Regions from separate parts of the Aurantimicrobium minutum genome, predicted to be linked through region 2. Evidence: predicted binding sites of a transcription regulator. Region 2 holds the regulator's gene; the other holds the start of a gene.
The links. The regulator LexA, encoded in region 2, represses DNA repair genes until DNA is damaged. The targets are predictions, from matches to a motif close to TCGAACANNTGTTCGA.
Positions count from the first base shown of each region.

Region 1: the regulator LexA is predicted to act here: its motif matches at 1,628-1,643, upstream of recA (recombinase RecA).

Region 1 is NZ_AP017457.1:374,975-379,394, forward strand. Features, by position in the region: gene pgsA (CDP-diacylglycerol--glycerol-3-phosphate 3-phosphatidyltransferase) at 1-465, shown strand, start outside; gene AUMI_RS01870 (CinA family protein) at 468-926, shown strand; gene AUMI_RS01875 (helix-turn-helix domain-containing protein) at 1,064-1,372, shown strand; gene AUMI_RS01880 (DUF3046 domain-containing protein) at 1,381-1,605, shown strand; gene recA (recombinase RecA) at 1,875-2,966, shown strand; gene AUMI_RS08085 (regulatory protein RecX) at 2,972-3,613, shown strand; gene AUMI_RS01895 (hypothetical protein) at 3,725-4,000, shown strand; gene miaB (tRNA (N6-isopentenyl adenosine(37)-C2)-methylthiotransferase MiaB) at 4,012-4,420, shown strand, end outside.
Region 2 is NZ_AP017457.1:789,329-793,748, forward strand. Features, by position in the region: gene hisB (imidazoleglycerol-phosphate dehydratase HisB) at 1-26, opposite strand, end outside; gene AUMI_RS03830 (histidinol-phosphate transaminase) at 46-1,140, opposite strand; gene AUMI_RS03835 (hypothetical protein) at 1,230-1,682, opposite strand; gene lexA (transcriptional repressor LexA) at 1,949-2,623, shown strand; gene AUMI_RS03845 (methylenetetrahydrofolate reductase) at 2,688-3,638, opposite strand; gene clpX (ATP-dependent Clp protease ATP-binding subunit ClpX) at 3,748-4,420, opposite strand, start outside.

The DNA.
Region 1 (4,420 bases), 410 kb from region 2:
TGGTGGGGTGCCGGACTTTTTGTTTTTGGCATGGCGACGGATGGAATAGATGGCTACCTTGCTCGTAAATACAACGTGGTCAGTGATTTCGGGAAGCTTCTTGACCCCATTGCAGACAAAGTACTTACCGGCGGCGCACTGATAACACTCTCAATGCTGGGTGAACTTCCCTGGTGGGTCACCGGCCTGATTCTGCTTCGCGAAATTGGCATCACGGTATATCGATTTGCCGTACTCAGCGATCGTGTCATCCCCGCCTCACGCGGCGGCAAGATAAAGACAATTACTCAGTTTGTTGCCATTACTTGCGCGTTGCTTCCTCTTCAAATCTTTATGGGCACTGCTGCTGATGTGTTAAACACAATCTTGATGTCTGCAGCCACCATCATCACGGTTTGGACGGGTGTCGACTATCTTCTTGACGCCCGCCGGCAAACAAAGAAACTCGCTACTCAAGAGGACTAGTCATGACCTCTGAGCTCATCCAGCGCCTCACCCAGCGAGGAATCACTGTTGCAGTTGCCGAATCTTTGACCGGTGGCCTGCTTGCAGCTCGTCTTACCGAAGTTCCCGGCGCATCCGTGGTCTTTCGTGGCGGCATTGTTGCCTACGCGACTGATCTCAAACATGAGTTGTTAGGCATTGACAGTGCTCTTCTTGAGCAGCGTGGTCCCGTTGATTCGAAAGTCGCCAAACTGATGGCTGTCGGTGTTGCCAACAAACTCTCAGCAGACATCGGGCTTGCAACTACCGGGGTTGCTGGACCAGATTCACAAGGCGGTGTCGCGGTAGGGACTGTCTTTATTGCCTGCGTGGGGCAGGGGAGTGAAACTATAGAAGAACACCATTTTGAGGGCACGAGAAATGAAATCCGCGCACTCACTGTTCAAGCTGCACTAGCGCTTCTTGCGAGGCACGTAAATTAGGTGTCATTCTCTGGGAATAAATCTCGCGTAACCTAAGTTGATACAAGAAGACTCACATCTTGTTTTCAGGTTTGAGTGACTAACATAGTGATGTAGATGAAGAGGAACCGACAGGTTCACCAGCGTAGGGAGGCACCATGATTCTTGTTCGACAGGAAATCGGCGATGTTCTGCGCGACTACCGCTTGCAGAAAGGTCGCACACTGCGACAGGTTGCGAGCAAGGCTAGCGTTGCACTTGGGTATCTGAGTGAGGTCGAACGCGGGCAAAAAGAAGCGAGTTCTGAGATTCTTGCCGCTGTGGCAGATGCTCTGGACACTCCAATTTCACAAATTATGCGTGAAGTGGGCGATCGTTTAGCAGTCATTGAAGGTATTGAGCCTATGCGCGCAATCCCGGACACTGTTCCCGACGAGTTCGTCAACGATTTCGTAGCTACTCGCTAGTAGTTTTTGTGCGCCTCAGCGAATTTTGGCGCGCCGTCTCAGACGAGTTCGGTGAGGCATATGGACGTGTCTTAGTCAATGACTTGGTGTTGTCTGAACTGGGTTCACAAACGGCTGCGGAGGCTCTGCGTAAGGGGATTCCTGCACGTTCCGTATGGTTAGCCCTTGTCAAAGCGGCTGACGTTCCCGAGTCACGCTGGTATGGAGTCGGTTTACCCGAGCCTAAGAAGTAATTTCCAACACGCCGACATTTGTTCGAATATGTATTCGAAAACGGCTAGTCTCCTACACATGCACTTGTTTGCACGTGTTATCCCCGAAGAAGCACCACAGGCAGTTAATGTCCGTGGCTACTTCTACGGTGAAATACGTCCGAATAGGAGCATCCGCCTTGTCGTAAGCGCCCCGCAGCGCCCGCCCCGCCTTCACCGGCCGGTCGGTAGCGGAGGAGTAGCACGGCAGCCGATAGGCGAATCACCCTCGATATGTAAAGGAGACGGCCATGGCATCCGCCGCTGACCGCGAAAAAGCACTAGAAACAGCACTAGCCCAAATTGACCGCCAGTTCGGTAAAGGTTCCGTCATGCGCCTGGGAAGCGACGAACGCGCTCCCGTCGAGGTGATTCCGACAGGATCAATTGCACTTGATGTTGCTCTCGGTATCGGGGGACTTCCTCGTGGCCGTATCGTCGAGATTTACGGTCCAGAGTCATCCGGTAAAACCACACTGACACTGCACGCTATTGCGAATGTGCAGAAGCAGGGCGGCATCGCCGCCTTTATCGACGCTGAACACGCACTCGACCCTGAATACGCCAAGAAGCTTGGTGTTGATATTGATGCTCTTCTTGTTTCGCAGCCTGATACTGGTGAACAAGCACTTGAGATTGCAGACATGCTTGTCCGCTCAGGATCTATTGATCTCATCGTCATAGACTCCGTCGCTGCTTTGGTTCCTCGCGCTGAAATTGAAGGCGAAATGGGAGACTCTCACGTGGGTCTGCAGGCACGTTTGATGTCTCAGGCGCTGCGTAAGCTCACCGGTGGATTGAACTCCACCAACACAACCATGATCTTCATCAACCAGCTACGCGAGAAGATTGGTGTGTTCTTTGGAAGCCCAGAAACCACTGCTGGTGGTAAGGCATTGAAGTTCTATGCTTCCGTGCGTCTGGATATTCGCCGCATTGAAACCCTGAAGGATGGTACCGATGCCGTCGGTAACCGTACTCGCGTCAAGGTCGTCAAGAACAAGATGGCCCCACCCTTCAAGCAAGCTGAATTCGACATTCTTTACGGGACTGGTATCTCTCGTGAAGGAAGCCTTTTGGACTTTGGCGTCGATCACGGAATCGTCAAGAAGTCTGGAGCGTGGTACACCTACGAAGCAGACCAGCTTGGTCAGGGTAAAGAAAACTCTCGTAACTTCCTGATCGAAAACCCTGCAGTGGCGCTAGAAATCGAACAGAAGATCCTTGCAAAGCTCGGTGTTGGTGCTGCTGCTGCGGAAGCTGCTGCTGTTGAAGCAGCCGCTACTGCCACCGAGGTCGAACCAGACTTCGAGGCACTCGAAGAGGTCCGTAAGGGAGCCTGAGTTTCGTGACAAACGTCACATTCTTACCCTGGGTTAATCCAGAAGAGAATCAGCCCGTTGCCTCACCTGTGAATGCAGGTGAGGCAACGGCTAACTCACACGATGTTCCTGAAGGGGTGTCTCGTTTGAGTGCAATTTTGTTTACAGAGGTTGAGGAACCAGAAGAAGTTTCTGCGGCAGGTTTGGATCTTGATGCGCTGGAGCAGAGTTTGCTCAGAAAACTCAACTCACAGGACATGTCTGTGTTTGAGGTGCAACAGTGGCTTGCTAGTAAGGATGCCCCTGAAGCGGATGCGGCCGAATTGGTAGCCAAATGCGAGCGTTTGAACTATCTCAACGATGAACGATTAGCGCATGAGCTTGCTTCTCGACTGAGCGAGCGCAATGGCAAAAGTAAAAGCGTAATTACCAGAGAGTTGCGTCAACGAGGAATCTCAACTGCACTGATTAGCGCTGCCGTGGAATCTATAGACGACGATGACGAATTACACAAAGCTACTGAACTTGCCTTACAGAGAGTTCGCCAATTTTCACGACTTGACGATGTTACGGCAGAACGCCGATTGGTTGGGTTTCTCAGTAGGCGGGGATATTCCGGAGACATAGTTCGTGCGGCGTGTAAACAAGCTTTGAGTTCTAGGTCCTAAGCTTTCAAGAGTGCTCAATGATATTCTCAACAGCCCCTATGCGGTCGTTGCCGCATTACTTGTCATCATCGTGTACATCACATGGGGCTATCGTCGCAGGAAGTAGAAACTATGTTTGATCCCACTCCAGAAGAACAAACTGAAACTCCTGCAAAACCTCTTACGCCCAAACAACAAGCTGCACGTTTGAAAGCAAAAAAGCGAAACGTCGTTGCTGTGATTATCTGCGGCGTGCTGTGTGTTGTACTCGGTGTTGTTGCAGCCGTACTTCCTTCAGAGGTCGCTACACCCTGGATGTTTGCTAGCTACGCAGCTGGATATGTTGGTGTTCTCTGGGGGCTGGCAGCTCTGTGGGCCCATTACATGGGACCAAACTCGGCAAAGTAAACTGGACTCCTATGTCCAGTCCAAGTGAAGCTCCCACATTCATCCCCGTCTCTGAAGCGGCTGTTGATGAATCTGGTCGTCGGCGTACCTATGAGGTACGAACATTTGGCTGCCAGATGAACGTTCACGATAGTGAACGTCTTGCCGGAGCTATGGAAGCAGCTGGATACATCAAGTTTGATTTAGCAGCCGAAGCGGAAGCTGATCCTGACCTCAAGCGAAGTGCTAGCTCGCCACAACCTGATGTCGTTGTCATAAACACCTGTGCCGTGCGCGAAAACGCGGATAACAAGCTTTATGGAAACCTCGGGCACTTAGCTCGTGTCAAGGAGAAGCACAAGGGGTTACAGATCGCAGTAGGCGGGTGTCTTGCTCAAAAAGATCAAGCTCTCGTTCTCAAAAAAGCACCCTGGGTCGATG
Region 2 (4,420 bases):
CTCGCAATGCGCGGTGCCTGTGTCATAGCTCCAGTTTAGTGGAGCTTAAAGAGCGCCATTAATCGAGCCGTCAATGGCTGCTAGGGCATCCAGGAATTCGGTGGTTTCTGCTTCCGTACCTGCCGTCACACGTAGGTGGTGGGGCATACCGATGTCACGGATGATGATTCCTTGAGCTAGGAGTTTCTCAAACACATCCTGAGGATGACGAACTCCACCAAAGAGAACGAAGTTCGCACTTGAGGGATATGGCGTGTATCCGAGGGCAGTGAGCTCAGTGACGAGGCGGTCTCGTTGAGAACGAATGTCATCGACCATCGCCAGCATTGCTGGAGTGTGTGCCAGTGCTCCTTCCGCAGCTGCCTGCGTCAGTGCAGAGAGATGGTAGGGCAAACGCACCAAGCGAAGAGCATCGGTCACAGCAGGATCAGCAGCGAGATACCCCAAGCGAGCACCAGCAAAGGCAAAAGCTTTACTCATGGTGCGGGAGATGACCAGGCGTGGACGACCAGCCAACAATGTCAACGCAGTGGGCTCACCTTCAGGCGCAAACTCGGCATAAGCCTCATCGACGAAAACAATGCCATCTGTTGCGTCATAGGCCGCAGCAATAGTTTCTAGCGAGACAGGGGTTCCTGTGGGGTTGTTGGGGGTGCAGAAGAACACGATGTCAGGCTTGTGTTCCTTGATGGCTGCAACCGCCGTTGCGGGGGAAATCTCAAAGTCAGCATCACGCTGGGCGGGAATCCACTGCGTACCTGTTCCTGAGGCAATGATGGAATGCATGGAGTAAGTGGGAGGAAATGCCAGCAACGAGCGGCCAGGACCACCAAATGCTTGGAGTAACTGCTGAATGACCTCATTGGATCCGTTTGCCGCCCAGATGTTCTCTGCAGTCAGCCCGTGACCCAAATATGTGGCTAGTGCCTTGCGCAGTTCGGTGAATTCACGATCTGGGTATCGGTTGATTCGCCCCAGAGCTATATGAATTCGCCCCATGATGTCTTCAACAACCTGCGGTGGTACGGGGTGTGTGTTTTCGTTGACGTTGAGCTCCACGCGCACGTGCTCTTGAGGAGCGCCATAAGGCTTGAGGCCCCGAAGGTCGTCGCGAATGGGGAGGTCGTCAAGAGAAGTCACCTCTTCAGTTTAAGCCGTGAAAGAAAGGAAGAACGCCGACCCCCTTCTAGGAGCCGGCGTTCGAAAAGAAGAATGCAGGAATATGTGACTTAGTAACCTGCAGGTAAAGCGATCTTCTGTCCTGCCTGTACAGGACCTTCTAGGTTGTTCAGCGAGACAATCTCTGCCACAACGTCACGTGGGTCAGCGTTGGGTGCAATTTCAGCAGCGAGGTGCCACAGGGTCTCCCCCGAGGACAAGGTCACATATGTGAAGTCTTGTGATGCACCTTCAGCAGTCGCCACAGCACCACCACTGTTGAGTGCCGCGACGAGGGCGCCGATCACGAGAGGAAGCGCAACAAGGGCTGTGAGAACTCGACGACCACGCTTGGTGATTCGAAGACGAGTGGTGGGGGTAGCTGCAGGAAGAAAGTTTACGTAAGTCACGTTGTTAGTGTGACCGGAGCTACGGACACTGCCAGTTTCGCTGCATGGCTCGTCAATGTAGTCAGGTTCGACGGGGCGGTGAATTGGTGCGGTGAATGCGAGTACTGCGCTCATGAGATTCTCCTTTTCCTGTTTTATCTCGAATCGGGCTCTCGGCCGGGAGAACCCGATTCGAAGATATATTTCGAAGATATATTCGTATTCATTCAATGTCAAGTAGATATTGAAGGTTTTTGGGACATTACTTGCGGAATTTTCGAATATGTGTTTGTTTTCTTCCCATATTTCGAATACTCTTTCGGTAATGGAGATAGTTCATCACCAACCACGGACATTCCGGTTTGTGGATTGGAACACTCCCAGACAGATCGGAATAAGCCATGACTGAGACAGCAGCTGGCACAAGCAAACGTCGCAAAGGGCTGAGTGCAAAGCAGCAACTTATCCTCGACGTCATCACCGCGTACATTGACCAAAACAGCTACCCCCCTTCCATGCAAGAAATCGGGGATGCAGTTGGTCTGTCCTCATTGGCGAGTGTGACCTATCAGCTTCAACAGCTAGAACTCGGTGGCTACATTCGCCGTGACCCCAAACTTCCTCGCGCCCTTGAGGTTCTCGGCCAGGGATCAACTCCTCGTCAGGTCGCTCCTGTGGCAGACAACATCATCCCTCTAGGTGAAGCGGTTCAGGTCCCACTGGTGGGTCAAATTGCCGCAGGTGGCCCCATCACTGCTGAGCAGAACACGGAAGACACGATGGCGCTGCCTCGCCAGCTTGTTGGCGATGGTGAGCTCTTCATGCTCAAGGTCAAAGGTGAGTCGATGATTGACGCAGCAATCTGCGATGGTGACTTCGTCGTCGTGCGCCGTCAACAGACAGCAGAGAACGGTGACATGGTTGCTGCTCTTCTTGATGATGAAGCAACTGTCAAAGTTTTCCGTCAACGTGATGGCCACACCTGGTTGCTTCCTCGCAACAGCAACTACGAACCAATCCTGGGAGACCACGCCACCATCATGGGCAAGGTCGTCACGGTTCTTCGTTCGGTCTAAACCTCCACAAACTAAAGGCCCGCATGCTGAATACAGCGTGCGGGCCTTTTATTTATCTCAATCTTCAGGCTTCGAGCCTACGCAGAACATCCAATACCGGTCCGCTTTGGTTGAAGGCATACAAGTGAATACCGGGCGCTCCCCCGGCCATGAGCTCTCGAGCTAAGTTCGCTGCGTGCTCAACACCAATCTCCCGCTGACCTTCAACTGTGGGCTCAATTTCAAGAGCAATCTCCAAATCACTGGGCATATCTTCCCCAGAGATCTCAATCATGCGACGCAAACGTCCTGGGCTAATCACCGGCATGATGCCCGGAATGATAGGCATGCTCAGGCCTGCCTCCTTCGCCTTCTGAGCGAAGGAGAGGTAGTCATCAGCGTGGAAGAACAACTGGGTGATGGCCAGGTTTGCTCCTGCAGCTTCTTTGGCCAGCAGAACATCAATGTCTTGGGTCTTCGAGCGTGACTGAGGATGCCCATTAGGGAATGCAGCAACACCAATACGAACAAACTCACGCTTTTGGCTCAGACGTGTTGCACCGGCATGCCATCTGGGTTCTTCCACGAACACGAATGGTTCACGTTCTGCTTGAACACGGTGAATGAGCTGGGTAAGTTCCGCTGCACTACCTAAGTCTCCGAGGAAGTCCTCGCCTTCCTGCGTTCCCTGTGGTGGGTCTCCACGCAAGGCGAGGAAAGAACGGACACCAGCGTCAAGAAATGTCCGCACGAGCTCATTGGCACCCTGATAGGACTCAGCAACACAGGTGAGGTGAGCCATCGGCTCAACATCAGTGTTTTCCAGAATGAATTTCACGCAATCCAAGGTGGCATCACGAGAAGAGCCACCTGCACCATAGGTGACGGAGATGAAATCTGGACCAGATGCGGCAAGTTCCAGGATGGTTTCGTGCAGTGCATCTCGGAGTTCAGGGTTGCGTGGTGGGTAAACCTCAAAAGAAAAGGGCACGCCAATATTCAATTCAAGAGAACTGGACGGTGATGCGTTGCTCATATTTTCCTCGGGACACTTTCGCGAAAAAGACAACACCTAGTTGTCCGCGAAGCGTGGGCCGGGCTCGGCAGTCGCTTACACCTGAATAAATCAGGTTAGAAGAATGTTATCAGGCAGTGCGTTCTTCTGGCTCAATCACAGCTGAGCTCAAGCGGGGAACTACGGTCGGCGCAGCATTTTCGGTGACGCACTCTGCCGTGATGATGACCTTATGAATCTGGTCTGTTGAGGGAACTTCGAACATGATGGGCCCGAGGACGTTCTCCAAGATGGCCCGCAAACCACGTGCCCCCGTCTGGCGCACTACGGCCAAGTCAGCGATGGCATCCAGTGCTGCAGGTTCAAATTCAAGCTCAACGTCATCGAGAGCAAACATGCGCTGGTATTGCTTGACCAGTGCGTTCTTGGGCTCAGTGAGAATGTCAATCAGTGCAATGCGATCTAGTGGCGACACTGTTGCGATCACGGGAAGACGACCAATGAACTCAGGAATCAGACCAAACTTGTGCAGGTCTTCCGGGAGTACCTCTGCGAAGAAGTCACGTGCTTCATCCTTGCTCTGCAACGGAGCACCAAAACCGATACCGGTCTTACCTGCACGGGACTGAATGATGTCTTCCAGCCCTGCGAATGCACCGGCAACGATGAAGAGCACGTTGGTGGTGTCCAGCTGGATAAATTCCTGGTTGGGGTGCTTACGACCACCCTGTGGCGGAACGGAGGCTACGGTGCCTTCCAAAATCTTCAGCAGTGCTTGCTGAACACCTTCACCAGATACGTCA